Regions from separate parts of the Streptomyces sp. NPDC002690 genome, predicted to be linked through region 3. Evidence: predicted binding sites of a transcription regulator. Region 3 holds the regulator's gene; each other region holds the start of a gene.
The links. Region 3 encodes HrcA, which represses chaperone genes, less so after heat shock. Its sites were predicted from a motif close to TTNGCACTCNGNNNNNCNGAGTGCNAA; they were not measured.
Positions count from the first base shown of each region.

Region 1 (12,679 bases), on a different contig from region 3:
CGAACCGGGCCGCCAGGTCCTGGAGCTGCGCCCGCCCGGGGTCGACAAGGGCGTCGCGCTCACCGGGTACGCGGCCGAGGTGGGGGCGGGGGCTGTGCTCTACGCGGGCGACGACCTCGGTGACGTCGCGGCCTTCGCGGCGGTGGAGAAGCTGCGCTCCGGCGGTCCGGACCCGGTGCCGGGGCTGCTGGTGTGCAGCGGCGGCACCGAGGTGCCCGAGCTGGCCGACCGGGCCGACCTGATCGTGCCGGGCCCGGCGGACGTCGCGGCGCTGCTGGCGGCCGTGGCCGAAAACATCTGAGAGCGCGCGGTGGGCCTCACCCCTCCCGCAACGCCTCCAGCTGCTGGAGGAACCACTCCTGCGGGGGCAGCGCGGTCGAGGCCTCCGCGAGCCGGGCCGAGCGCTCGGAGCGCTCCCGCTCGTCCATGGACAGCGCCTCGTGCAGGGCCTCGGCCGTCGCGCTGACGTCGTAGGGGTTGACCACCAGCGCGTCGGCGCCCAGCTCCTCGTACGCGCCGGCCTCCCGGGACAGCACCAGGGCGACCCCGTGGTCGGAGACGACCGGGACCTCCTTGGCGACCAGGTTCATGCCGTCCCGGATGGGGTTGACGAGTGCCACGTCGGCCAGCCGGTAGGCGGCGAGGGAGCGGGCGAAGTCGTCCTTCACGTGCAGGACGACCGGGGTCCAGGTGTCGGAGCCGTACGCCTTGTTGATCTCGTCGGCCAGCTCGCGCACCGACGCCGTGTACTCGCGGTAGACGGCCAGGTCCTGGCGGGAGGGGTAGGCGAAGGCGACGTGCACGACGCGTTCGCGCCACTCGGGGTGGTTGTCGAGGAGGGTGCGGTAGGCGTGCAGCCCGCGCACGATGTTCTTGGACAGCTCGGTCCGGTCGACCCGGACGATCGTCTTCCGGTCGCCGTCGCCGCCGATCTGCTCGCGCAGCGCGGCCATCCGCTCGTCCACGTCCGGCTCGTGCGAGCGGGCGAGCAGGAAGTCGCCGTCGGCGCCGAGCCCGTGCACGCCGATGCGGGTCCCGCTGGTGCCGCCGAGGATCTCGGTGCAGCAGCCGATGAACGCGTCGGCCCAGCGGCGGGTGAGGAACGCGGCCCGGTCGGCGCCGAGGATGCCGCGCAGCAGCTGTTCGCCGATGTCGTCGGGGAGCAGCCGGAAGTAGTCCACCGGCGCCCACGGGGTGTGCGAGAAGTGGCCGATGCGCAGGTCGGCGCGGAGTTCGCGGAGCATCCCGGGGACCAGCGCGAGGTGGTAGTCCTGCACCAGCACGGCGGCGCCCTCGCCCGCTTCCTCGGCCAGCGCCTCGGCGAAGGCCCGGTTGTACGTCTCGTACGCGGCCCACTGGCGCCGGAACTCGTCGTCGAAGACGGGCTCCACCGGCGTCTGGTAGAGCAGGTGGTGGACGAACCAGAGCACGGAGTTGGCGATGCCGTTGTACGCGTCGGTGTGCACGCCGGCGTCGATGTCGAGCATCCGGACGCCCTCTTCGCCGACCCCGCGCCGGACCGCCTCGCGGTCGCCGTCGCCGAGCGCGGCGCAGACCCACATCTTGTCGTCGACGGCGCTCAGCCCGGAGACGAGCCCGCCCCCGCCCCGGCGCGCGTCGAGGGAACCGTCCTCGTTCAGCGTGTACGACACGGGGCCGCGGTTGGACGCGACGAGGACTTGGGCTGCGTGCTCGGAGACCATGTAGCGGAACCTAGCCCGATACGTAACCCCCCAAACGTGTTCGGGCTCTCAAGCGGCGCGGCGGGACGTGTACTCGGCGATCTCCCGGACCGGCGGCCGTTCCTCGGTGTCCACCGCGTAGGTCCGTGGCCGGAACCCGTCCTCGTCCCGTTCGAACTGGGTCAGCATCGGGCGCACCAGATGTCCCCGGGCGAGCCGGAGCTGCGCGGTCCGGTAGATCGCGGCGGCCATCCGTCCCAGCGCCTGCCCGTCCTGGTGGCGGTGGCGGCGGACGCCGACGTCCACCTGGGCCAGTGCGTCGAGACCCACCGTGTGCAGCGCGTCCACCAGGAGTCCCAGTTCCACGCCGTATCCGACCGGGAACGCCAGCTGTTCCAGGAGCCGGCGCCGGACCGCGTACTCGCCGCCCAGCGGCTGGACGAAGCCCGCGAGTTTCGGCCAGTGCAGATTGAGCAGCGGGCGTGCGACCAGCTCAGTGACACGGCCGCCCTGTGCGGGAGTGCCGGCGGGGGCGTGCCCGTCCTCCAGCGGCCGGTCGTACATCGCCTTGACGAACTGGATGCCCGGGTCGGTGAGCAGTGGGCCGATGGTGCCGGAGACGAAGTCGGCGGAGAAGTCCTTGAGGTCGGCGTCCACGAAACAGACGATCTCGCCGGTGGTCACGAAGAGCGACCGCCAGAGGACCTCGCCCTTGCCGGGCACGGCGGGTATCCGGGGGAGGATCTCGTCGCGGTGCACCACCCGGGCTCCGGCCGCGCGGGCGACGGCGGAGGTGGCGTCGGTGGAGCCGGAGTCGATCACCACGAGCTCGTCGACCAGCGGGACCTTCTCCATCAGCTCGCGGCGGATGACGCGCACGATCTCGCCGACCGTCGCCTCCTCGTTCAGCGCGGGCAGTACGACGCTCACCGAGGAGCCCCGCGGGTCCCGGTCCCGGGCGGCCAGGAGACGGTCCAGCGGGCGGTCGGAGGCTGACCAGGAACGGTGGGTCAGCCAGCTGTCGACCTCTTCCAGCACGGGCGCTACTCCCTGTTTGTGATCCATCTCGCGGTTCGGACGACTACCTCAACCTTCGGGTGCTTCGGTTACAGTCTTGAACAACGCTCACTGCCTTCGCATGTCGGGGTCGGAGGGCGGACAAACGCCTGGATCGAACGGTCCAGTGCCATAGCGCTCATCCAGAGGGACTGAGGGAACGGCCCGTTGAAGTCCCGGCAACCCTCCCGCCGGCCGCGAGGCCACGGTGGGGAAGGTGCCAATTCCGTCTTGCGGCGAAATGCGTCGCAAGGAAGATGAGGAGAAAGGGCCTCCGCCATCATGGCTGTTCAGATCGCCGAAGCGACGTCCGGAACCGTGGATCTCGGTCCCGCCACCGCGCTTTCCTGCCGCGAGTGCGGCGAACGCTTCCCCCTCGGCCCCATTTTCGCCTGCGCGTCCTGTTTCGGGCCGCTCGAAGTGGCGTACGACCTGCCGAGCGGCTCCCCGGAAGAGCTGAAGAAGCGCATCGAAGCCGGTCCGAACAACATCTGGCGCTACGCGCCGCTGCTGCCGGTCCCCGCCGATGTCGCCGACAAGCCCAACATCAACCCCGGCTTCACCAAGCTGGTCAAGGCCGACAACCTCGCCCGCGAACTGGGTGTCACCGGTGCCCTGTACGTCAAGGACGACTCGGGCAACCCGACGCACTCCTTCAAGGACCGCGTCGTCGCCATCGCCGTCGAGGCCGCCCGCGCCTTCGGCTTCACCACCCTCTCCTGCTCCTCCACCGGCAACCTCGCCGGCGCGGTCGGTGCCGCCGCCGCGCGGGCCGGCTTCCGCTCCTGCGTGTTCATCCCGCACGACCTGGAAGAGGGCAAGGTCGTCATGGCCGCCGTGTACGGCGGCGAGCTGATCGGCATCGACGGCAACTACGACGACGTCAACCGCTTCTGCTCCGAGCTGATCGGCGACCCGCTGGGTGAGGGCTGGGGCTTCGTCAACGTCAACCTCCGCCCGTACTACGGCGAGGGCTCGAAGACGCTCGCGTACGAGATCTGCGAGCAGCTCGGCTGGCAGCTGCCCGACCAGCTGGTCATCCCGATCGCGTCCGGCTCCCAGCTCACCAAGATCGACAAGGGCCTCCAGGAGCTGATCAAGCTCGGTCTCGTCGAGGACAAGCCGTACAAGATCTTCGGCGCCCAGGCCGAGGGCTGTTCCCCGGTCTCCACCGCCTTCAAGGCCGGTCACGACGTGGTCCGCCCGCAGAAGCCGAACACGATCGCCAAGTCGCTCGCGATCGGCAACCCGGCCGACGGCCCGTACGTCCTGGACATCGCCCGCCGCACCGGCGGCGCGGTGGAGGACGTCGACGACGAGCAGGTCGTGGACGCCATCAAGCTCCTCGCCCGCACCGAGGGCATCTTCGCGGAGACCGCGGGCGGCGTGACCGTCGGCGTGACGCGGAAGCTGATCGAGGCCGGTCTGCTCGACCCGACGCTGACCACCGTCGTCCTGAACACCGGCGACGGCCTGAAGACCCTGGACGCGGTCTCCCCGACCACCGGTCTGACGGCGACCATCCGCCCGAGCCTGGACGCGTTCCGCGACGCGGGCCTCGCGGCGCACTGACCACCCCAGAACCGAGGAAGGCAATCCCCATGAGCGTCAAGGTCCGCATCCCCACCATCCTGCGCACGTACACCGGCGGCCAGGCCGAGGTCTCGGCCGAGGGCACCGTCCTCTCCGAGGTCATCGAGTCCCTGGAGAAGGACCACCCGGGCATCGCCGCGCGCGTCCTGGACGACCAGGGCAAGCTGCGCCGCTTCGTCAACGTGTACGTCAACGACGACGACGTCCGCTTCGAGGGCGGCCTCCAGGCGGCCACGCCGGACGGCGCCGGCGTCTCGATCATCCCCGCCGTCGCCGGCGGCTGCTGACCGTACAGGCGTTCCACGGCGCGCCACTTCAAGGAAATCGCCCCCTTCGCGTACGACGCGGAGGGGGCGATTCCGTAGGGTTGAGCGCGGTACAGTTGGGGAAGCCCCCTCCGCCGCTCGTGTCGAGCATGTGCGAGATCGCGCCGCGGCGCGACAAGAAGCAGCCAAAGTCCGGACGCCCTCTGTGCCTTAAGTGGCCTTTGTCTGGCCCGACTTGCCCGGGATTCTCAGCAAATCTTCATGTTCGGGCGTTCCGGCGCGCTCAGAATTCTCGTCCGATTGACCTGTTGCAGAGGGCAGTTGGGCAGATACATTCGGCCGCGGTCGAGGCGTTCCGGCGCACGCACCCTCTCCTGTCGGAGGGTGAGTTCTGACCCGGGTCCGCGAAGTGCGGTCCTGTGCAGGGGCCAGAAATAGGGGAGTTAGGCATGGCTCAGGGCACCGTCAAGTGGTTCAACGCGGAGAAGGGGTACGGCTTCATCGCGGTCGACGGTGGTGCGGATGTTTTCGTCCACTACAGCGCGATCCAGATGGACGGATACCGCACCCTCGAAGAGGGTCAGCGAGTTGAATTCGAGATCTCGCAGGGCCAGAAGGGGCCGCAGGCGGACATGGTCAAGCTCGCCGTGGGCTGAGTTGGACGCGGTCGGCAACGACATTTTCTTCACCACGCAGGGCCCGTTCCCCCAGGGGGCGGGCCCTGCGTGGTTTCGCGTTTCCCGTGCCAGGAAGGCCTTCTGTGGGTCCGGAGGCTGCCCGGGGGCTGTTCGGAGCTTGTCCCCAGGACGAGGAGGACGCTTGCACTCGCAGGGGTCGAGTGCTAATCATTGGCGTTAGCACTCTCCAGGTGAGAGTGACAGAAACTTGGACCGGGCCGGTGAGGCCCGCAGGCGCGGCGGGGCAAGGAACCGCCGGGCACGCAGGCCGTCCGTCGCGGGCGCCACTCGGTCCGGAGCAATCCACCCCGTCCGGGAGGACCACTTCACATGGCCAAGATCATCGCGTTCGACGAGGAGGCACGGCGCGGTCTCGAGCGCGGGATGAACCAGCTCGCCGACGCCGTCAAGGTCACCCTCGGCCCCAAGGGCCGTAACGTCGTCCTCGAGAAGAAGTGGGGCGCGCCCACGATCACCAACGATGGTGTTTCCATCGCCAAGGAGATCGAGCTCGAGGACCCGTACGAGAAGATCGGTGCGGAGCTGGTCAAGGAGGTCGCCAAGAAGACGGACGACGTCGCCGGCGACGGTACGACCACCGCCACCGTTCTCGCCCAGGCGCTCGTCCGCGAGGGCCTGCGCAACGTCGCCGCCGGTGCCAACCCGATGGCCCTCAAGCGGGGCATCGAGAAGGCCGTCGAGGCCGTCTCCGCCGCTCTGCTGGAGCAGGCCAAGGACGTGGAGACCAAGGAGCAGATCGCTTCGACCGCCTCCATCTCCGCCGCCGACACCGAGATCGGCGCCAAGATCGCCGAGGCGATGGACAAGGTCGGCAAGGAAGGCGTCATCACCGTCGAGGAGTCCCAGACCTTCGGTCTGGAGCTGGAACTCACCGAGGGTATGCGCTTCGACAAGGGCTACATCTCGGCGTACTTCGCGACCGACATGGAGCGTATGGAGACGTCCTTCGACGACCCGTACATCCTCATCGTCAACTCGAAGATCTCCAACGTGAAGGACCTCCTTCCGCTGCTGGAGAAGGTCATGCAGTCGGGCAAGCCCCTGCTGATCATCGCCGAGGACGTCGAGGGCGAGGCCCTGTCGACCCTGGTCGTCAACAAGATCCGCGGCACCTTCAAGTCCGTCGCCGTCAAGGCTCCGGGCTTCGGCGACCGCCGCAAGGCCATGCTCGGTGACATCGCCATCCTCACCGGCGGCACGGTCATCTCCGAGGAGGTCGGCCTCAAGCTGGAGAACGCGGGTCTCGACCTGCTGGGCTCGGCGCGCAAGGTCGTCATCACCAAGGACGAGACCACGATCGTCGACGGTGCCGGCGAGAGCGAGCAGGTTCAGGGTCGCGTCAAGCAGATCCGTGCCGAGATCGAGAACTCCGACTCGGACTACGACCGCGAGAAGCTCCAGGAGCGTCTGGCGAAGCTGGCCGGCGGCGTGGCCGTCATCAAGGCCGGTGCCGCCACCGAGGTCGAGCTCAAGGAGCGCAAGCACCGCATCGAGGACGCGGTGCGCAACGCCAAGGCCGCCGTCGAGGAGGGCATCGTCGCCGGTGGTGGCGTGGCTCTGCTCCAGGCGTCCGCCGTCTTCGAGAAGCTCGACCTGACGGGCGACGAGGCCACCGGTGCCAACGCCGTCAAGCTCGCGCTGGAGGCCCCGCTCAAGCAGATCGCCGTCAACGGTGGTCTTGAGGGTGGCGTCGTCGTGGAGAAGGTCCGCAACCTGCCGATCGGTCACGGCCTCAACGCCGCGACCGGCGAGTACGTGGACATGATCGCCGAGGGCATCATCGACCCGGCGAAGGTCACGCGCTCCGCTCTGCAGAACGCCGCGTCCATCGCCGCGCTGTTCCTCACCACCGAGGCCGTCATCGCCGACAAGCCCGAGAAGGCCGGCGCGGCCGCCCCGGGTGGCATGCCGGGCGGTGACATGGACTTCTGATCCCCTTCAGGGATCGGTGGTTCCACCCCCGCAGCGTCCAGCTGTAGCTTCGGCCCCCAGGATTCGTCCTGGGGGCCGAAGTGTTTCTCCCGTCGCGATCCAGGCCGCGATCCTGCCGCGAATCAGGCCGGGGCCGGGCAGGGGATCAGGTCGGGGATCAGGCCGGGCGGACCGAGTGGTACGCCACGATGGCGTCGCGCTGGTACTCGGCGAGGCCCGGAGCGATGGCCTCGTATGCCGCACGCCACTGCGGGTTCTCCACGCACGAGCTCCCGATCGCCAGGTGCTCCTCCGCGGTGACGGGGCGCAGCTCGTTCACCGCCCTGAACTGCGCGTCCACGTGCTCCCGCACCTGCACCGAGTCGGCGGGCAGGCCGGAGGTCAGGAACTCGGCGAGCCGGATCATCTGCTCCGTACGCTTCCGCTGCTCGGCCGTGATCTCGGCCTCGGTCAGGCCGGAGGTGTGCCGCTCGACCGCTTCGGCGTGCGCGGGGAAGTCTCGCAGGCTCTCCTCGTACTGCGCGGGGCGAACGCCCTCGAAGAGGTTCTCGGGTCGGTTGATGGTGGTCATGGTGCCGTCCTCTCGGGAGTGTTCCAGCTGACGGATGGTGCGGGAGACGGCTGCGGCCAGGATGCCGAGGCGGTCGCGTTCGGCCAGCAGCCGACGGTGGTGGCCGCGCAGGGCCGCCAGTTCGTCGACCTGATCGGCCAGGATGCGGCCGATCTCGGGCAGTCCGACGCCGAGGCTCCGCAGCACGAGGATCTGCTGCAGCCGCAGCAGTTGGCGCTCCTCGTAGACGCGGTGCCCGTTCGAGCCGGTGCCGGCGGGCGGCAGCAGTCCGATTTCGTCGTAATGCCGCAGGGTCCGTGCGGTCACTCCGGACATCCGGGCGACCTCCGCGATGGGCCAGGCCATGGCCGACTCCTTCACGCTCCGCTTGTTCACGGCCGATCGTTCACCCGCCGCCGAGCTGGGAACGAATTTCTGGTGCGGGCCGATGGGTCTCGCCCCGTACGGGCCCGGTTACTTCCGGCCCCAGAACGACGGTAGAAGCTGCCGCAGCGGCAGCCGCAAGCCCGTGAAGGCTCTTCGCGGCGGGTGTTCCTACTCCGCGTCCAGCGCCGACAGATGGCGGGTGAAGTCGTCCACGAGCCGCCCCAGCAACCGGCCCAGCTCCCGGCGGTCCTGGTCGGACCAGTCGGCCAGCGCTCCGCCGAACCAGCCGAGCAGGGTCCGCATGTAGCGGTCGGCGCCCGCCGTGCCTTGTGGGGTCGGCTCGATGAGCCGGGCGCGCTGGTCGTCGGGGTCGGTGACGCGGCGGACCAGGCCGCGCTTCTCCAGCCCGTTGACCTGCCGTGTGACGTGCGGCCCGACCACCTGCATGCGGGTCGCGATCTCGCCGATGCGCAGCGGGGTTCCGGCCATGTGCAGGGTGATCAGTACGGACATCGCCGGCCGCTCCAGGGCGAGTCCGGCGGTCTCCATGGCGTGTTCGGTCAGGCGCCCCTTGTTGAGGGTGTTGCTGAGCTGGGCCATGCGCGGCAGCACCTCGGCCACGAGATCGAACGCCGCGTCGGAGCCGGCTGCCGGGCCTGCGGCGTCTTCGCGGTCTGCCGCGTGCGGCTCCTGGGCGTCCATGCCCACTCCTTTTAGATAGCTAAGTTAGGTATACAGTTGGGTGCGGCGGCAACGCCGCACGGGCTTCTCGCGCCCGCAAAAAAGATACCTAAGTTACGTAGATGGTGAGAGTCTGCGTGCCTGTCGAGAGGGGACACCTCATGACCAGCACCTACGGTACGGAATCCGGTCGCGGAACGGACGGCGCGGCCGGTACGGGCGCCACCGCGCCCCGCACGCGCAGCGTCCTGATCTCCGGCGCCAGCATCGCGGGCCCGGCGCTGGCCTACTGGCTGCACCGGTACGGCTTCGCGGTCACGGTGGTCGAGAAGGCGGACGCGGTACGCGGCGGGGGCTACCCCATCGACATCCGGGGCACCGCCCTGGAGGTCGTGGAGCGGATGGGGCTGCTGCCCCGGCTGTGGGAAGCGCACGTGGACAGCAGGCAGGTGTCGTTCCTGGGGCCGGACGGTTCGGTGCGGGCCGCGATCCGGCCGGAGACCATGACCGGCGGGGTGGAGGGACGGGACGTGGAGGTGCGCCGGGGCGACCTCGCCGACCTCCTGTACGGCCTCGTCCGCGACGACGTCGAGTTCCTGTTCGGCGACTCGATCGCCACGCTGGACGACCGGGGCGACGGCCGGGGCGACGACGGCCGGGACGACCGGGGCGACGGCCGGGACGGGGGCGTGGACGTGGTGTTCCGCAGCGGAGCCCGGCGCACGTTCGACCTGGTCGTGGGGGCGGACGGCATCCACTCGCACACCCGGGGGCTGGTGATGGGGCCCGAGGAGCGCTTCCACCGCTCCCTCGGCCAGTGCTTCGCCGGGTTCACCCTGCCCAACGACTTCGGCCTCCGCCACGAGGGCGTCATCCGCAACACTCCGGGCAAGGGCGCGGTCCTGTACGCCGTGGAGGAGACCGAGGACCTGCACGGCTTCCTGGTGTTCGCCTCGGACCTGGTGGATTCGTCGGTGCCGCTGACGGCGTTCCGCGATCCGGCCGCCCAGCGCGATCTCGTCGCCTCCGTCTTCGCCGACGAGGGCTGGGAGGTCCCGCGCATGGTCGCCGCCATGCGCGCGGCGGACGACCTCTTCTTCGACGTGGCCGGGCAGATCCACCTCCCGTCCTGGTCCACGGGCCGGGTCGCGCTGGTCGGCGACGCCGCGTACGCCCCGTCCTTCTTCTCCGGGCAGGGATCGAGCATCGCGCTGATCGGGGCGTACGTCCTCGCCGGTGAGCTGGCCACGCACCCGGACCACACGGCCGCGTTCGCCGCGTACGAGAGCGCGCTGCGGGAGTTCGTGGAGGCCAACCAGGCCCTGGCGCACAGCGGGCTCGCCGTCCTCGCGCCGCGCACCGCGGAGGACCTCGCGGCGCGTGACAAGGCCCTCGCCGAGCCGACCATCGCCTCCGGCGAGGAGGGGCGGAGCATCAACGCGGCGTTGGAGCTGCGTGAGTACGCGGCGGGTGCGGGCGTGAGGACCGGTGCGGCCTGATCGGGACGGTTCGGAGTGGTGCGGGAGAGGGCTGCCGGGCGACCGACCGGCGCGTCGTGCTTCCCTCCGGCCCTGTCGGTCGGGATGGTCTCAGGGACCGTTCGTCGAGCCGGCTGTTCGGGTCGGAGGTCCGGTCGGAGGTCCGGTCGGGGCACGGTCGGAGGTCGGGTAGGAGGCCCACGCTCGGAAGTCCGGAAAGATTTCTCGTCCGGTGATGTCCGGTGATGTCGAGAACCCGTGACCGGCTCCGTCCCCGTAGTGAACGCGCCCACGGACACGGACGCGGGGAACACGAACACGGAAGCGACGAACGCGACCACGGACGCGACGAAGCGACCACGGACGCGACCGCTCACGCGGTCGCCGCAGCGAGGAGAGACGCCATGGCGAAGTACCTGATGCTCAAGCACTACCGGGGCGCCCCGGCTCCGGCCAACGACGTGCCGATGGACCAGTGGACCCCGGAGGAGATCTCGGCCCACGTCCAGTACATGAACGACTTCGCGGCCCGGCTGGAGAAGACCGGGGAGTTCGTCGACGGGCAGGCCCTCGCCCCGCAGGGGGAGTGGGTCCGGTACGACGGGGAGGGGCGTCCGCCGGTCACCGACGGCCCGTTCGCGGAGACCAAGGACCTGATCGCGGGCTGGATGGTGATCGACGTCGACAGCCATGAGCGTGCCGTGGAGCTGGCCGGGGAGCTGTCGGCCGCACCCGGAAAGGGCGGCGAACCGATTCACGAGTGGCTGGAACTGCGCCCGTTCCTGGGCGCCCACCACCCCACCGTCACGGAGTGACCTCACCGATGGACGAGGCCCTGATCCGGAGCCTCACCCCGGGTGTCATCGCCGTCCTCGTCCGCCGCGGAGCCGATTTCGCGGCGGCCGAGGACGCCGTGCAGGAAGCCCTGCTCCAGGCGGTACGCGTCTGGCCGGCCGACCCTCCCGAGGACGCGAAGGGCTGGCTGGTCACCGTGGCCTGGCGCAGGTTCCTCGACGCGACCCGGGCGGACAGCGCCCGGCGTCACCGGGAAGTCCGGGTGGACGAGGAACCGGCCCCCGGGCCCGCCCGCGCGGCGGACGACACTCTCCAGCTCTACTTCCTCTGCGCCCACCCCTCGCTGACCCCGGCGTCGGCGGTCGCGCTGACCCTGCGCGCGGTCGGGGGGCTCACCACGCGCCAGATCGCCCGGGCGTACCTGGTGCCGGAAGCGACGATGGCGCAGCGCGTCAGCCGGGCGAAGCGCACCGTCTCCGGGGTGCGGTTCGACCGGCCCGGCGACGTCGCAACGGTGCTGCGCGTCCTCTATCTGGTCTTCAACGAGGGGTACTCCGGCGATGTGGACCTCGCCGCCGAGGCCATCCGGCTCACCCGGCAGCTCGCGGCCCGCGTCGACCACCCCGAGGTGTCCGGGCTGCTCGCCCTCATGCTGCTGCACCACGCGCGGCGGGCGGCCAGGACCGCGCCGGACGGCAGCCTGGTGGCGCTCGCCGAGCAGGACCGCGGCCGGTGGGACACCGCGTCGATCGCCGAGGGCATCGGGATTCTGACAGCGGCGCTGGCCCGCGACCGGCTGGGCGAGTACCAGGCACAGGCCGCCGTCGCGGCGCTGCACGCCGACGCGCAGACCGCCGGGGAGACCGACTGGCCGCAGATCGTGGAGTGGTACGACGAGTTGGCGCGCCTGACCGACAGCCCGGTCGTGCGGCTGAACCGCGCGGTCGCGGTCGGGGAGGCGGACGGCCCGCGCGCGGGTCTGGCGGCGCTCGCGGCGCTGGACGACTCGCTGCCCCGGCACACCGCCGTGGCGGCGTACCTCCACGAGCGCGACGGCGACCCGGTGACGGCGGCACGGCTGTACGCCGAGGCCGCGCACCGGGCGACCGACCTCGCCGAACGCGACCACCTGACGCGCCAGGCCGCCCGCCTCAACGCCCGCGCGGACCGGTGAGGGCGCCGAGGGCGGGGCGGCACGGGGACGAGGAGGCGGTGTGCGCAATGGCCGACATCGGACCGGGCATCCCTCAGAACGGGGGCCAGGAGGAACCTGGGGGAGGCGTGGGGCTGACACGCTTCTCGCCCCGCATGCCCGGAGGCCAGCGGGCGTCGATGACGGTCGCGGTCTCCTTGCAGGCGTCGCAGGCGTTGCTGCGACCCGGCCGCCACGGGTACGGAGAAGGCGAGAGGAGTTCGTCCTCCACTCCGCACAGGGTGGCGCCGGAACCTGTGTACGCATGGGCCGTGTCGTAGGCGTGGGCCACGTCCTCGGGAAGATCCGGTGATTCCGCCCGCTCCCAGCGCGAGTCCACGGGCTCGTACTGAGGCCGGGAAACTTCCC
Region 1 is NZ_JBSFVR010000007.1:40,505-53,183, forward strand. It holds gene otsB (trehalose-phosphatase) at 1-301, shown strand, start outside; gene ACWD3D_RS02090 (alpha,alpha-trehalose-phosphate synthase (UDP-forming)) at 318-1,703, opposite strand; gene ACWD3D_RS02095 (glucosyl-3-phosphoglycerate synthase) at 1,752-2,720, opposite strand; SAM riboswitch class I at 2,875-3,002, shown strand; gene thrC (threonine synthase) at 3,021-4,310, shown strand; gene ACWD3D_RS02105 (MoaD/ThiS family protein) at 4,340-4,618, shown strand; gene ACWD3D_RS02110 (cold-shock protein) at 5,047-5,253, shown strand; gene groL (chaperonin GroEL) at 5,605-7,227, shown strand; gene ACWD3D_RS02120 (MerR family transcriptional regulator) at 7,385-8,143, opposite strand; gene ACWD3D_RS02125 (MarR family winged helix-turn-helix transcriptional regulator) at 8,333-8,866, opposite strand; gene ACWD3D_RS02130 (FAD-dependent oxidoreductase) at 9,007-10,344, shown strand; gene ACWD3D_RS02135 (YciI family protein) at 10,728-11,138, shown strand; gene ACWD3D_RS02140 (RNA polymerase sigma factor) at 11,147-12,292, shown strand; gene ACWD3D_RS02145 (hypothetical protein) at 12,366-12,679, opposite strand, start outside.
Region 1: groL (chaperonin GroEL) is a predicted target of HrcA. The motif match lies at 5,416-5,442, and genes of this name have one in related genera.

Region 2 (3,445 bases), on a different contig from region 3:
GATCAGGTCGCCGTACTCGCCGGTGGCGGCGTTGAAGCCCTGGCCCTTGTCGAGCTCGGAGACCTTCGAGGTGATGACGTAACCCTCGAGGCCCGCGTTCTCGGCGATCCAGCGCAGCGGCTCGACGGCGGCGCGGCGCACGACCGCGACACCGGTGGCCTCGTCGCCGGTCTTGCCGAGGTTGCCCTCCAGGACCTTGACGGCGTGGACGAGGGAAGAGCCACCACCGGAGACGATGCCCTCCTCGACCGCGGCGCGGGTCGCGGAGATGGCGTCCTCCAGACGGTGCTTCTTCTCCTTGAGCTCGACCTCGGTGGCGGCACCGACGCGGATCACGCACACGCCGCCGGCCAGCTTCGCGAGGCGCTCCTGGAGCTTCTCGCGGTCCCAGTCGGAGTCCGTGTTCTCGATCTCGGCCTTGATCTGGTTGACGCGGCCCTTGACGTCAGCGGCGTCGCCGCCACCGTCGACGATGGTCGTGTCGTCCTTGGAGACGGTCACGCGGCGGGCGGTGCCCAGCACGTCCAGACCGGCCTGGTCGAGCTTGAGGCCGACCTCCTCGGCGATGACGGTCGCACCGGTGAGGGTGGCGATGTCGCCGAGCATGGCCTTGCGGCGGTCGCCGAAGCCCGGGGCCTTCACCGCGACGGCGTTGAAGGTGCCACGGATCTTGTTGACGACGAGGGTGGAGAGCGCCTCGCCCTCGACGTCCTCGGCGATGATCAGCAGGGGCTTGGAGCCACCGGCCTGGATGACCTTCTCCAGCAGCGGGAGCAGCTCCTGGATCGAGCCGATCTTGCCCTGGTGGATCAGGATGTACGGGTCGTCGAGGACGGCCTCCATACGCTCCTGGTCGGTCACCATGTACGGGGACAGGTAGCCCTTGTCGAAGGCCATGCCCTCGGTGAACTCAAGGTCCAGACCGAAGGTGTTGGACTCCTCGACGGTGATGACGCCGTCCTTGCCGACCTTGTCCATCGCGTCCGCGATGAGCTCGCCGACCTGCGGGTCCTGCGCGGAGAGCGCGGCCACGGCGGCGATGTCGGACTTGTCCTCGATCGGACGGGCGGTCGCGAGGAGCTCCTCGGACACGGCCTTGACCGCGGCGTCGATGCCCTTCTTCAGGGAGGCCGGGGAGGCGCCCGCGGCGACGTTGCGCAGACCCTCGCGGACGAGCGCCTGGGCGAGCACGGTGGCGGTGGTGGTGCCGTCACCGGCGACGTCGTTGGTCTTGGTGGCGACCTCCTTCACCAGCTGGGCACCGAGGTTCTCGAACGGGTCGTCGAGCTCGACCTCGCGCGCGATGGTGACACCGTCGTTGGTGATGGTGGGAGCGCCGAACTTCTTGTCGATGACGACGTTGCGGCCCTTGGGGCCGATCGTCACCTTGACCGTGTCGGCAAGCTTGTTGACGCCGCGCTCAAGGGCGCGACGGGCGTCCTCGTCGAACTTCAGAATCTTCGCCATGGGCTTTTTTCCCTCTCGAACGAACTGCGCCCCTCGCCGCCCGGCTAGTTATTTCGCAGGGGGCCAGGGGCGCAGAACACACAGCAAATGTGGGTGAATTACTTCTCGATGATCGCGAGGACGTCGCGCGCCGAGAGGACGAGGTACTCCTCGCCGTTGTACTTCACCTCGGTGCCGCCGTACTTGCTGTACAGGACGACATCGCCGGTCTTGACGTCGAGCGGAAGGCGCTCGCCGTTCTCGAAGCGGCCCGGGCCCACGGCCAGGACGACGCCCTCCTGGGGCTTCTCCTTGGCGGTGTCGGGAATGACCAGGCCGGAAGCCGTGGTCTGCTCGGCGTCGAGCGGCTGGACCACAATGCGGTCCTCGAGCGGCTTGATCGCAACCTTGGAGCTGGTGGTCGACACGATCCGGTCTCCCCCTTCGGAGATCTCACGGGGTTTAACAGTCTGGGTCGGCGACCGGGCCGGATCCGTCGTCGCGGGTGCCGGACCTGCCCTGTCGCACGGTACTGCTGGCACTCTCCAGGGGGGAGTGCCAGCACCGAGACTATGACTGCGATTAGCACTCGGTCAAGCGGAGTGCCAATTGAGTACCCGTGCGTGGCGCCGCCCGCCCGCCGGGACACCCCGGACGGGAGGGACGCGCGGTCCGGGTCCGCGCCGTGACGACATGTCGGGCGGATCTCGATCGCGCGTCCGTAAGGACAACGCGGGGGCGGTACGCGCCGTTCCGGGTGACGGTGCCCGTATGCCGAATCCACCCGCCACCGACTGGCAGCCGTCTCCGGTGATCCGGGGATGCGCGGACGCGACGGTGGCGGTGCTCGCGATCGCGCTGGAACTCGTCATCTGCCTGCTCATCGCGCTCCAGCGGGCGTTGAGCCACCGGTCGGACGACCTGAGACGCCAGGAGCGCAGGTACGACGGGACGTCCACGGTGCCGGTGGAGCCCCCGCCGATGGGCTGGGGGTCCACCGTCGTCTTCGGCGTGATCACCGTCGTGGTCGCGCTGGTCGCCGTGTCGCTGATCCGGGGTGGCTGGCCGGGGACGGGGTGGACGCAGCTGCTCGCGGCGTTCGTGCTCGTCTTCGTGACCCTGTCGGTCGCCGAGGGCGACTACGACCGGGCCCATCCGGCGACGACGGGGACGGGGGCGGCCGGCGCGTCCTCCGCCCACGCCGCCGCGCCCCCGCCCAGGGGTCAGACGTAGTCCTCCAGCCGGGCGACCGCGTACCCCTTGTCCGTGATGACCTTCATGACGTTGCGGACCATGTCGGTCATGGTCCCCTTCCACTGATCGCGCCCCTGGAAGTGGGTGAGGACGATGTCGCCGGGGTGCAGGTCACGGTCCCACTCCCGCCAGTCCATGTGGTCGGGGAACGCCTCCTCCGCCCAGAGCGGCACGGCCTTGATCCCGCAGGACTTGGCGACGACGAGGGTGTCGCGGTTGTAGTTGCCGTACGGCGGCCGGAGCAGCACCGGCCGCTTGCCGAAGTGCTTCTCGATCCTGTCCTGCTGGTCGCAGATCTCCTTCTTCTGCTGTGCGTAGGAGAGACCGGGCAGGTAGGGGTGGGTGAGGGTGTGGTTGTTGAGCGTGACCCCCATCTTCTGCATCCGGGCGAAGTAGCCGTAGTCCTCGCTCGCGAGGTAGTCGCTGAGGAAGGCGCTGTACGGGATCTTCAGCTCGTCCATCATCCGCAGGAACTCGGGGTCCTTCTCGGCCCCGTCGTCGATGGTGAGGAAGACGATCCGCTCGTCGGTGGGGACGGTCGTGAACACCTGCGGCAGGTCCTCGCCGTCGTCGACCTCGAACCCCTCGCGGCTGGTGATCCGCGGCTTCTCGACGGGCGGTGCGGGGGCGGCCAGCGGGACGTCCGCCAGCCCCCACTTCCTGGCGACGGCGACCCGTTGCGCCTGGCGCCGCTTCAGTTGCTCGGCGTAGGAGAGGAGGGCGCTGACCGGGGCGGCCTGCGGAC
Region 2 is NZ_JBSFVR010000525.1:202-3,646, forward strand. It holds gene groL (chaperonin GroEL) at 1-1,467, opposite strand, end outside; gene groES (co-chaperone GroES) at 1,566-1,874, opposite strand; gene ACWD3D_RS34540 (DUF6234 family protein) at 2,218-2,679, shown strand; partial or broken gene ACWD3D_RS34545 (polysaccharide deacetylase family protein) at 2,670-3,445, opposite strand, start outside.
Region 2: groES (co-chaperone GroES) is a predicted target of HrcA. The motif match lies at 2,029-2,055, and genes of this name have one in related genera.

Region 3 (12,679 bases):
GCCGTCGAGCGTCTCCAGCGGCACCTTCGTGCCGAGCGCGCCCGCCGTCATGGGGATGGTGACCGTGCAGTGCAGGTCGTCGCCGCGCCGCTGGAACGTCGTGTGCGGCACCTCGTGGATCTCGACGTAGAGGTCTCCGGCCGGGCCGCCGCCGGGGCCGACCTCACCCTCGCCGGCCAGCTGGATACGGGTCCCGTTGTCGACACCCGCGGGGATCTTGACCGTGAGGGTGCGCCGCGAGCGGATGCGGCCGTCGCCGGCGCACTCCGGGCAGGGGGTCGGCACGACGGTGCCGAATCCCTGGCACTGCGGGCAGGGCCGCGAGGTCATGACCTGGCCGAGGAAGGAACGGGTGACCTGGGACACCTCGCCGCGCCCGCGACACATGTCGCAGGTCTGGGCGGAGGTGCCGGGGGCCGCGCCTTCGCCGCTGCACGTGGTGCAGACGACGGCGGTGTCGACCTGGATGTCCTTGGTGGTCCCGAAGGCCGCCTCGGCGAGGTCGATCTCCAGCCGGATCATGGCGTCCTGGCCGCGCCGCGTGCGCGACCGGGGTCCGCGCTGCGACGCCGTGCCGAAGAAGGCGTCCATGATGTCGGAGAAGTTGCCGAAGCCGCCGGCGCCGAAGCCGCCCGCGCCACCGCCGCCGCCCGAGGCCGACAGCGGGTCCCCGCCGAGGTCGTAGACCTGCTTCTTCTGGGCGTCCGAAAGGACCTCGTAAGCGGCGTTGATCTCCTTGAACCGCTCTTGGGTCTTCGGGTCCGGGTTGACATCCGGGTGCAGCTCGCGGGCGAGCCGACGGAATGCCTTCTTGATCTCGTCCTGCGACGCGTCGCGCCGTACGCCGAGCACGGCGTAGTAGTCGGTGGCCACTTACGACTCCGCCAGGATCTGTCCGACGTAACGTGCCACTGCGCGTACCGCTCCCATCGTTCCGGGGTAGTCCATGCGGGTCGGTCCGACCACGCCGAGTTTGGCGACTGCCTCGTCGCCCGAACCGTAGCCGACCGTGACGACGGACGTGGAGGTGAGGCCCTCGTGGGCGTTCTCGTGCCCGATCCGTACGGTCATGCCCGAGTCCGTGGCCTCACCGAGCAGCTTGAGCAGGACGACCTGTTCCTCCAGCGCTTCCAGCACGGGCCGGATCACCAGGGGGAAGTCGTGCCCGAAGCGGGTGAGGTTGGAGGTGCCGCCGATCATCAGCCGCTCCTCCGTCTCCTCGACCAGGGTTTCGAGGAGAGTGGTCAGGACCGTGGCGACCGTGCCGCGGTCCTCGTTCTCGAAGGATTCCGGCAAATCCTGCACGAGCTGCGGGACGTCGCTGAAGCGGCGTCCCACGACTCGGCTGTTGAGCCGGGCCCGCAGATCGGCGAGAGAGGTCTCGCCGAACGGCGCGGGGCAGTCGATCATACGCTGTTCGACCCGGCCGGTGTCGGTGATCAGGACCAGCATCAGCCTGGCCGGTGACAGGCCCAACAGCTCCACGTGCCGGACCGTGGAGCGGGTCAGCGAGGGGTACTGGACGATGGCGACCTGCCGGGTCAGCTGCGCGAGCAGCCGTACCGTGCGGGCCACCACGTCGTCGAGGTCGACGGCGCAGTCCAGGAAATTGTGGATCGCCCGGCGCTCCGGCGACGACAGGGGCTTGACGCCCGCGAGCCGGTCCACGAAGAGGCGGTAGCCCTTGTCCGTGGGGATGCGCCCGGCACTGGTGTGCGGCTGGGCGATGAAGCCCTCGTCCTCCAGCACCGCCATGTCGTTGCGGACGGTGGCCGGGGAGACCCCGAGCCGGTGCCGCTCGGTGAGCGCCTTGGAGCCGACCGGCTCCTCGGTGCCGACGTAGTCCTGGACGATGGCGCGCAGCACTTCAAGTCTGCGTTCGCTGAGCATCGCGCACACCTCCAGCTGTCGGTCGTGGTGGCTACTTCCTGGCACTCTGTGCATCTGAGTGCCAGCTTTCCCCCGGTCAGTGTACGGGGGTGGACAGGGCCCCGGGCAAGGGCGACCGGCCGCGGCCCGCGAGACCGCGCAGGTCGATGCGGATAGCGTCTCCTCATGGACCTCTCTTGGGAAGAGCTGGGCTGGGAGCGGTTGGGCCACGGTGTGGGCCGCCGGAGACTCCCCGGCTGGGACGCGACCGCCGCCCTGGTGGCCGGGACGGACCGCGCGCTGGTGCTGGACACCGGTGCGAGCCTGCGCGAGGGCGTCGGCCTGCGGATCGAGGCGCAGCGGCTGCTGGGCCGGCGGGTGACCCATGTCGCACTGACCCATCCACATTTCGATCATGCATTCGGTACGGCGGCCTTCGCGGGCACCGAGGTGTTCGGAGCGTACGGAGTGGCCGCGCGGATGCGGCGGTCGGTGGACGAGATGCACGCCGACGCCGTGCGCAACGGTCTGCCCGAGCACGACGCGGCCCAGGCGGTGGACGCGCTGGTGTTCCCCGGGCGTGAGGTGTGCCACCGCTGGACGCTCGACCTGGGTGGGCGCGAGGTGGTCCTCGCCAACGTGGGACCGGGTCATACGGGCCACGACCTGGCGGTCCTGGTGCCCGGATCGCGGACGTCGCCCGCGGTGGTGCTCGCCGGGGACCTCATCGAGGAGTCCGCCGAACCGCAGACGGGCCCGGACTCGGTGCCGTCCCTGTGGCCCGCCGCCCTGGACCGGCTGCTGGCGCTGGGCGGGGAGGACGCGGTGTACGTACCCGGGCACGGGGCGGCGGTGGACGCGGCGTTCGTGCGGGCGCAGCGGGAGCTGCTGGCGGGGCGCTTCGGGGTGGGGTGAAGCGGACGGCATCCCTTCCGGGGGTGCTTGCCGCCGCTCCCGGCGTCGGCCGAATTATCGTCGTGCCATGCGCAGTTACCAGCCGGACCTGACCCCGCCGTGGAAGAGGTCCGCCCCCGTGCCCGAGGTGCCCGCCGATCCCGACCTGGTCGTCGAGGAGGTGTCCACCGGCTTCTGCGGTGCGGTGATCCGCTGCGAGAAGTCCGCCCAGGGTCCGGTGGTGACCTTGGAGGACCGGTTCGGCAAGCACCGGGTGTTCCCGATGGAGCCGCGCGGTTTCCTGCTGGAGGGGCGGGTGGTGACGCTGGTGCGCCCGTCGTCCGGCGGTCCGGTGGTGCCGGCGCGTACGGCCTCCGGGTCGGTGGCGGTGCCCGGGGCGCGGGCGCGGGTGGCGCGGGCCGGGCGGATCTATGTGGAGGGCCGGCACGACGCGGAGCTGGTCGAGCGGGTGTGGGGCGACGATCTGCGGATCGAGGGGGTGGTCGTGGAGTACCTGGAGGGCATCGACGATCTCCCGGCGATCGTGCGGGAGTTCGGGCCGGGTCCGGACGCGCGGCTCGGGGTGCTGGTGGACCATCTCGTACCGGGCTCCAAGGAGTCCCGTATCGCGGCGGAGGTGTCCGATCCGCACCTGCTGGTGGTGGGGCACCCCTTCATCGACGTCTGGGAGGCCGTGAAGCCCGCCTCGGTGGGCATCGCGTCGTGGCCGTCCGTTCCGCGCGGGCAGGACTGGAAGACCGGGGTGTGCCGGGCGCTGGGGTGGCCGGAGAACACCGGGGCCGCCTGGCGGCACATCCTGTCCGGGGTCCGCTCGTACCGGGATCTCGAACCTCAACTACTCGGACGGGTAGAGGAATTGATCGACTTCGTCACGCTTCCGGGGTGACGTGCCGCGCCTCTTGGAGGACCGTCCGGCGACTGTTCCCACGGATCGGGTTCCGATCCGGAGAAATCGCTGCGGTTCGTACTCCTGACCGGTTAATTGGGAGTGCGGGATTCGTCTGCGACGGGGGTTACGGAGATGGCGCGAGGGGACTGGCAGGAAAGCGGCGGTAACGAGGCGGCGTCCGCCGTGTTCCACCTCGTGCAGACGCTCATCGACCGGTACCGGATCAACCGGCCGGTGATGCCGATCGTGGTGGCCCAGGCCGACGACCGCGGCGCCGAGCCCGACATCGACGACCGGGTCCGCGCGATCGCGAACCTGGTGTACAACGCCAACGAGCCGCGCCGGGTCCCGGTGCGACTGCTGGAGCCCGCGGGCACGTCCCCGTACGAGTCGGCGCTCGACATGGTGCGCGGGCTCGGCGAACACCCCTGGGAGACCCGGGAACGCAGCCAGTACAAGCCCTTCGCCTTCCCCCGGTCGCGGCTGCTCGGCGCCATCGAGCAGGCCACCGCCCAGGTGCTCGCGCAGTCGGGCGGGAGCACCGCCACCGTCCGGGGCGAGCGCATCCTGGAGGAGCTGGGCGAGCTGCGCTGGCGGCCCACCCGGTCCGGGCGCGGTGACTGGTCCCGCTCGCTGCGCGAGTCCGTCCGCCCCGAGACCTTCCTCGGTGCCGTGTTCATCGCGGTGCTCGGCGTACTGCTCGGCGAGATCGGCTGGACCGCCACCCTGCTGCTGGCCGCCGCCGCGGCGCTGGGCCTGGCGGTGGTACGGCTGCTGACGGCCTCGGCTCCCCCACTGCTCTGGCTGCGGCGGGCCAGCCGCTGGTTCGCCACCACCTCCTCGCTCGCCGCCTCCAGCACCGGGTACCCCTCGGACGGCTGGTCCTGGCTGTCGCCGAGCGGCTCGTGGCGGGTGATCCGGGCCCGGGCCGCCGCCGTCGCGCTCCGGGTGGCGGAGGCCGAGGAGGGCGAGCCGGCCGCCCGCCAGTTCCACCTGGAGCTGCGGGTCCAGGCGCTGCTGGAGGATCTGCGGCACAACTACCGGCCACGCGCGCTGGACTGGCGGCGGAGCAAGCGCACGGTCCCCCCGGTGGTGCTGCTGCCGACGGCCACCAACGAGAACGGTGGCGTACTGCTGATCAACGCGATCAACAACGTGCGCTCGCGCCGCAGCGAGGTCGACCCGCTGCTGTTCCTGGCCTCCCTGCCGGCCGCCGAGGAGCTGACCCACACCCCCTCGCAGCCGCCCGGGCAGCCGGGCGGCCGGACTCCGTGGACGGGGGCACAGGCACGCTACCGGCGGTGGGTGGACGACCTGAGCGTCGGCCAGAACCCCGCCGGCGCCTCGACGCTGTCGTGGGTGCTGCTGCTGCCGCTCTCCACCGCCCAGTTGCGGCACGACCACGCGGACGCCCAGCTGCACACCCAACGGGTGCGCCGGACGTGGGCGTGGTTCGTGATGTCCCGGACCACGGTCGCACTGGTCCTCGTCACCAGTCTGCTCGGCACCTTCCTCTGGAGCCGGCACTGGCAGGACACCTACTGCCACGGGCCGCTGACCGACCGGAACACGGACTCCGTGTGGAGCGGGGCCGGCAACGGCCCCCGGGAGTGCGTGGGGGTGGCCACGACGGACGAGGTGCGGTTCGCCGAGGGGAACGGGCTCCAGCTGAGGGGCACCGGCCGGGGTGTGACCTTCGCCCGCGTCGAGCAGGCGGTCCGGGACGAGAACGCCTCGATCGGCCCCGGCGACTCGTACGTCACGGTGGTCTACGCCGGGCCGCTCACCGCCGGGAAAGAGGCGGACACCCGCAAGGGGCTGGAGGAACTCACCGGGGTCTACCTCCAGCAGCAGCTCGTCAACAGCCCCACCGCCAAGCACCCCGTCAAGCTCAAGATCCTCACCGCCAACGGCGGCGAGGACATGCTGCGCCAGACCACCGCCGTGCGGAAGATCATCGAGGTGGCCGACCGCGACCCGCACGTCGTGGGGGTGGTCGGCATGGGCCGGAACACCACCGAGAGCGGGGCCGCCACCGAGGCGCTGCGCAGGGCGGGCCTCGCCGTGGTCGACTCCACCAACTCCAGCAGCGACCTGCCCCGCCTCTACACCAACTACTTCGGGCTCGCGGCGACCGACGAGGAGCAGACGCACGTGCTCGGGCTCATCGCCCGCAAGCTGCTGCCCACCGGCCACGTCGGCCGGGCGCTGGTGCTCTCCCGTGCGAGGGGGAACGGCGACAAGGACCAGTACACGATCGAACAGCGCGACGCGGGGCGGAAGATGCTCCAGGACTCGGGTTACCTCGTCGGCGAGAACGTCTCCTACCCGCTCGCCGCCAACGGCGCCGCCGCCCTGGGCGATCCGCTCAGGGACATCTGCGCGGCGCAGCCGGTGCCGGACGCGCTGTACTTCGCGGGCCGGGTCGAGGACGTCAACCCGCTGATGGACGGGCTGTCGAGGATCACCGGCTGCTCGGACAAGGACATCACCGTCTTCACCGGCGACGACCTGACCAAGGCGAGCTTCAACAGCGACGACTACCTCGCGCGCCACGTCACCCTCTACTACAGCTCGCTCGCCCCGATGGCCGCGGGGCGCGGCGACGGCTTCTATCCGCGCTCCAGCGCAGCCCTCGGCGCGCTGCTCCCCGAGGGCATGGAGCGGGCCACCCCGGAGGCCGGGCAGGAGGGGTACAGGGACGAACTCTTCTCCAGCGGCCAGATCGTCATGTCCTACACCGCGACGGCCGCGCTCTACGACGCCGCCGCCCGGGGCGACGTCCCGAGAAGCGCCGCCGAGACCTGGGCGCTGCTGCACACGGTCGACCTCAACGACATGCCCACCGGGACGGTCAGGCTGGCGGGCGCGCCCGCGACGGTCACCGACAACCTGCACGGCATCAACATCGTGAAGGTCACCGGTCCGGGAGCGAAGGCGGTCAGTTCGATCGTCTGCGGCAAGCCCGCGGGCCCGGCCCCGAAGCTGACCGAGAAGGTCTGCAAGCCCTGATCCCGGGGAGGCCGGGGCGCACCACGAGTCCGGGCGGGGCGGCGCTCAGTCGACCAGGTCCCGCACGACCGCGTCCGCGAGCAGGCGTCCGCGCAGGGTGAGGACCGCGCGGCCCTCCTCGTACGGTCCCTGCTCCAGGAGGCCCTCGGAGAGAACACGGCGGGAAGCGGCGAGGCCGTCCGGCTTCAGCAGGGAGAGCGGGCAGCCCTCGCGCAGCCGGAGCTCCAGCAGGACGCGCTCGACACGGCGGTCCTCGGGGCTGAGGATCTCCCGGCCCGCGCCGGGCGAGCGGCCCTCGGACAGCGCCTGCGCGTACGCCCCCGGGTGCTTCACGTTCCACCAGCGCACCCCGCCGACGTGGCTGTGCGCGCCCGGTCCGGCGCCCCACCAGTCGGCGCCGCGCCAGTACAGCTCGTTGTGCAGGCAGCGGCCCTCGGGGGTGCGGGCCCAGTTCGACACCTCGTACCAGGAGAACCCGGCGGCGGCCATCGCCTCGTCGGCGATCAGGTAGCGGTCGGCGTGCACGTCGTCGTCGGTCATCGGGACCTCGCCGCGCCGGATGCGGCGGGCCAGCTGGGTGCCCTCCTCCACGATCAGCGCGTACGCGGAGACGTGGTCGGGTCCGGCGCCGATCGCCGCGTCCAGGGAGGCCCGCCAGTCGTCGTCGGACTCGCCGGGGGTGCCGTAGATCAGGTCGAGGTTGACGTGGTCGAACCCGGCTTCCCTGGCCTCGGCGACACAGGCCTCGGGGCGGCCCGGGGTGTGGGTGCGGTCCAGGATCTTCAGCACGTGCTGCTTGGCGCTCTGCATGCCGAAGGAGATCCTGTTGAAGCCGCCCGCGCGCAGCTCGGCGAGGTAGGCCGGCCCGACCGACTCCGGGTTGGCCTCGGTGGTGATCTCCGCGTCCGGGGCGAGCCCGAACTCGTCGCGGATCGCGGCCAGCATCCGTACCAGGTCGGCGGCGGCCAGCAGGGTGGGGGTACCGCCGCCGACGAAGACCGTGCGCACCGGGCGCGGGTCGTCGCCGAGGACCTTGCGGGCCTGCCTGACCTCCTCGATCAGGTGGGCGGCGTAGTTGTCGCGGGAGGCCAGGGCGCCGCCGGAGCCGCGCAGCTCGGTGGCGGTGTAGGTGTTGAAGTCGCAGTACCCGCAGCGGGTCGCGCAGTACGGAACGTGCAGGTAGAAGCCGAGAGGGCGGTCGGCGGCGCCTTCCAGGGCGTGGCGGGGCAGCGCCCCGTCGTCGGGCACGGGCTCACCATCGGGCAGTACGGAAGGCATACCGTCCATTGTCGCTCGCCGCCAGAGTGGCCCGGGCCACAGGCGGTCCGGGCGGGCGGGGAGGGCCGGAAGGCGGTGTCAGGTTCCGGCCTGGAGGCGGAGGCCCGCCAGGCTCAGCTCCAGCGCGGCGAGGAACTGCTCCTTGTCGTCGTGCCCGTCGAACTCCTCGACGATGTCGCGCACGAACGGGAACTCCTCGGCCGGGAGGGACCGCCACGTCTCGGCGAAGCGGCCGAGGAACTCGTCGCGGTCCACCGAACCGTCGAGCACCTCCGGGGGCGGCTCCTGTCCCATGTCGGCGGCGCTGCCGACGACCACGCTCACGATCGCCGACACGGCGTGGAACCGCTGTCGCGGGGTGAGGTCGAGCCGGAGCGTCTGCTCGCCCAGCATCTCGTAGAGCCGCAGCGAATTGCCCTGGACCACGGCGGTGCGCATGAAGTGGGCGCCCAGCCACGGCCGGTCCACGATCGCGTCGAACAGCTTGAGCGCCATCTCACGCAGGTCGTCGATCGCGTCGTCGCTGCGCGGCTGCGCCTCGACGGCGGTCAGCACCCCGGTCAGCACGTGGTCGATGGCACGGTCGAGCAGGTCCTGCTTGCCGGAGACGTACCAGTAGATGCTGCCGACGCCGGTCCCGAGCCGGGCGGCCAAGGCCCGCAGGGTCAGGGCCGGCTCGCCCGCCTCGTCGAGCAGGTCCACGGCTGCGGACAGGACGGTCTCGATGGAGTGCGAAGCGCGCCGGCGTCCGCGCGGGGGGCTGTCGGCGGTTCGTGGTCGCGGGCCTGTCATGGGCCACATCCAATCACAGCTTGCTTCTTCATCGAACGTGGTTCTATCTTAGAACAACGTTCCATAGAACGCCGTTCGATAGTCGGCGGCGTTCCGAGGGGAGGCCCGTCATGACCACGACCGCCACCGCGCCGCCCGACGCGTCGCGCACCTATCCGTCCCTGCGTGCCGCATGGATACCCCTGGCCGCGCTCTGCCTGGCCTTCTTCGTCGAGATGGTCGACAACACGCTGCTCTCGATCGCGCTGCCCACCATCGGCCGGGACCTCGGCAGCGGCACCACCGCGCTGCAGTGGGTCACCAGCGCGTACTCGCTGACGTTCGGCGGCCTGCTGCTGACGGCGGGTTCGATGGCCGACCGGCTCGGGCGCCGGCGTGTGCTGCTGGTGGGCCTCGCGGTATTCGGGGTGCTGAGCCTGGGCGCCGCCGCGGTCACCACCACGGGGCAGCTCATCACCCTGCGGGCCGGCCTCGGCATCGCCGCCGCGGCCATGGCGCCGATCACCAACTCGCTGGTCTTCCGGCTGTTCGACGACAAGGCGCTGCGGATGCGCGCGATGACCGTGATGATCGTCGTCGGCATGTCCGGCTTCATCCTCGGCCCCCTGCTGGGCGGCACCGCCCTGGCCCACGTGCAGTGGCAGTGGCTGCTGCTCGTCAACGCCCCGATCGCGCTGATCGCGGCCGTCGGAGTCCGCCTCGGGGTCCCGGCCGACCGGCCCGAGGACCTCACCCGCGACAAGCTCGACCTGCCCGGCGCCGCGCTGAGCGTCACCACCATCGGCCTCGCCTGCTACGCGCTGACCAGCGGCGTCGAACACGGCTGGCTCTCGGCGGCCACGATCGCCTCGGTCCTCGGCGCCGTCGCCGCCGGCATCGCGTTCGTGACGCACGAGCGCCGCAGCCGCGCGCCCATGCTGGACCTCAAGCTCTTCGGCGACGGAGTGGTCCGCGGCGCGGCCCTCGCGCAGATCGGCACGGCCATCGCGATGGCCGCCGTGATGTTCGGGCTGATCCTCCACTTCCAGTACGCGTACGGATGGAGCCCCGTCCGGGCCGGGCTGGCGAACCTGCCGCTCATCGTGACCATGATCGTCGCGACCCCGCTGTCCGAATGGCTCGCGGGCAGGTTCGGCCACCGCGTCGCCTGCCTGGTCGGCGCGGCCTGCCTGGCCGGTTCGCTGGCCGGCCTCTCCTGGGGCGTGGACCACGGGTACGGCGCCATCGCGGCCTGCATGGTCGTGATGACCGTCGGCCTGCGCACCGTCATGACGATCTGCGCCATCGCGCTCGTCGACGCGATGCCCGCCAACCGCACGTCGATCGGTACGGCGCTCAACGACACCGCCCAGGAGGTCGGCAGCAGCATCGGCACCGCGGTGGTCGGCACCCTGATCGCGGCGCTGGTCACCACCCAGCTGCCCGCGGGCACCTGGAGCGGTTCGCTGGTGGCCTCGTTCTTCCACGGCGAGCGGATCACCTACGCCGTCCTGGCGGTCGTCGTCGGCCTGATCTCGGCAGTCGGTGCGCTCACCCTCACCGACTCCCGGGTCACCGAGGAGCACCCCGGTCAGGAGTGAGCCCGCGACCGGCCGCGGCGTCGGCCCGATGCCTCCTGCCCGGGGCCTCTCAGTCCGCGCGCAGCACCAGCAACGCCACGTCGTCGTCCGGCGGCAGCTCGGAGAAGCCGTGCACGGCCTGGCGGATGCACTCCGCGACCTCCCTCGCGCTCTGCCCCGCGCAGGGCGCGAGGGCGCGGGCGAGACCGTCGCCGTCGTCGAAGAGCGCGGAGCCGGAGCGCCGCTCGGTTACCCCGTCGGTGACGCAGAGCAGGCTGTCGCCCGGTTCCAGGTCGAAGGTCTGGCTCTCGTACGCCACGTCCTCCACCACTCCGAGCAGCACCTGCGGTTCGGCGACCGGGCGTACCGAGCCGTCCGGGCGCAGCAGCAGCGGCAGCGGATGGCCGGCGCTGGCCACCGTGCACCGGGCGCCGCCGCCCGGGAGCGGCACCACCTCGCCGTACAGCAGGGAGAGGAAGCGGGACTGCCCGCCGTCCGTGAACTGCTGCCCGCCCGCCGCCGCGACCATCAGGGCGGCGGCCTCCGCGGCCTCCATGGCGTCGTCCAGCAGCAGCCGGTTGAGCCGGTCCAGGACCTCGCCCACGCCGAACCCCTCGCGGGACAGCAGCCGGAGCCAGGGCCGGGCCAGGCCGGTCACCACGGCGGCCTCGGGGCCGCTGCCCTGGACGTCGCCGAGGACGAAGCACCAGCGGCTCTTCGGGCACGGGAAGATGTCGTAGAAGTCACCTCCGACCACGCCGTCGTCGCTGGGCTCGTAGACGAGGGCGCTGCTCATTCCGGGGATGTCGGCGACCTTGTTGGGCAGCAGTCCGCGCTGGAGGATGCGGCTGATGGTGGCCTGCCGGGTGTAGGCGCGGGCGGCCCCGACCGCCTGGCCGAGGCGGCGTACGAAGTCCTCCACGACCCGCACCACGGCCTCGGGCAGCTCGGCGCCCGACTCGTGGTCGCGGCCGACGAGGACGGTGCCGAGCGTGCGGCCCCCGGCCGTGATGGTGCAGGCGAGAGCCGCCCCGTCGTGGGCGCCCGGCTCCCGGCCGCCCGGCGGCCAGGGCAGCGGTACGGGTCCCGGGCCGGCGCCGCCCGGCAGCCGGAACGGCTCGTTCTCCAGCGCCCCGCCCAGCGGGCCCGCGCCGGGGTCCTCGCCGTGCCGTACGCGGGTGAGGCGGGGTGCGCCCCGGGCGCCCGTGCCCTCCTCGTCCAGCCAGATCGCACACCAGTCGACGAGCCGGGGGACGAGCATCCGGCCCGCTATCGTCGCCACGAGTTCCTCGTCCAGCTGCCCGGTGAGCAGGTCGGACGCCTCCGCGAGGAAGGCGAGGGCGCCCTGCTGGTCCCAGACGCTGTCGTCGCGCGCCCCGGGCGGAGCGGCGGACACCAGGAGATCGGCGGAGGGCTGCGGGGGCACGTGGGCCGGATGTCCCGCGGCCGTTCCGTCGGAGGCCGCGCCGAGCCGGTGCTCGATGGGGGTGTCCGCGCGGGCCTGGGCGGAGGCGGCCCAGTCGTCCACGGGGAGGCGGGCCCATACGGTCTTGTGCCCGGTGCGGTAGGTGATGCCCCAGGCGACGGAGAGTGCGGCGACGAGGTCGAGCCCCCGGCCGTATTCGGCCAGACCGTACGGGTCTCCGGCGGCGGGCGCCCCGGTGGCGCCGGGCGCGGTACCGGCCGCGGAGGCGGCGGTGACGGCGGGCGGGGAGGGAGAGCCCGCCCCGGGGAGCGCCTTGACCGCGGCGGCCGGCTCCCGGTCTCCGGGCTCCTCGCCGGTCGCGCGGGCCGGGTGGTGGTCGGTGACCTCCAGGACCAGGGCCGCGGGTTCCTCGCCGGTCGCGTGTTCCAGGCGCACCAACAGGTCGACCACGGTGCCGGCGTGCACCACGGCGTTGGTGACCAGCTCGCTGGCGACGTTCACCAGGTCGTCGGCGAGCCGGTCGCTGAATCCCACGGCGGCCGGCACTCCGAGCCCGGCCCACTCCGCGAGGACGGCCCGGACGAACCTGCGGGCGCCGGACGGGGACTGGGGTGTCGCGGGCAGGCTGGTCGTACTGACGAGCGGAGGGTCGCCCGCCCTGCCCGCGTCGGTGCCACCCGGCCGGTGAAGGGTGGCCCGTTGCAGTGGAATTGGCCCCACGGTGCGGCTCCTCCGGATCTCGAAACGCCGCCGACAACGACAGAGTGACAGACCGGCCGTGCACAGGCGCACGGAGTTACCGAACTGGGAGGATGAATACGCGCCAACACCGCGCGGGTCGCACGCCGGGGCGCACGGCGGGCGCGTGACGTAGGGACCGGGGCGCGCGAAAGGGCGGCGGGGCGGCGGCATCCACGACGGGCCCGCACCGCGCGCCGC
Region 3 is NZ_JBSFVR010000147.1:5,014-17,692, forward strand. It holds gene dnaJ (molecular chaperone DnaJ) at 1-873, opposite strand, end outside; gene hrcA (heat-inducible transcriptional repressor HrcA) at 874-1,890, opposite strand; gene ACWD3D_RS19405 (MBL fold metallo-hydrolase) at 2,056-2,784, shown strand; gene ACWD3D_RS19410 (DUF3097 domain-containing protein) at 2,852-3,670, shown strand; gene ACWD3D_RS19415 (hypothetical protein) at 3,806-6,685, shown strand; gene hemW (radical SAM family heme chaperone HemW) at 6,731-7,963, opposite strand; gene ACWD3D_RS19425 (TetR/AcrR family transcriptional regulator) at 8,042-8,689, opposite strand; gene ACWD3D_RS19430 (MFS transporter) at 8,866-10,335, shown strand; gene ACWD3D_RS19435 (SpoIIE family protein phosphatase) at 10,385-12,460, opposite strand.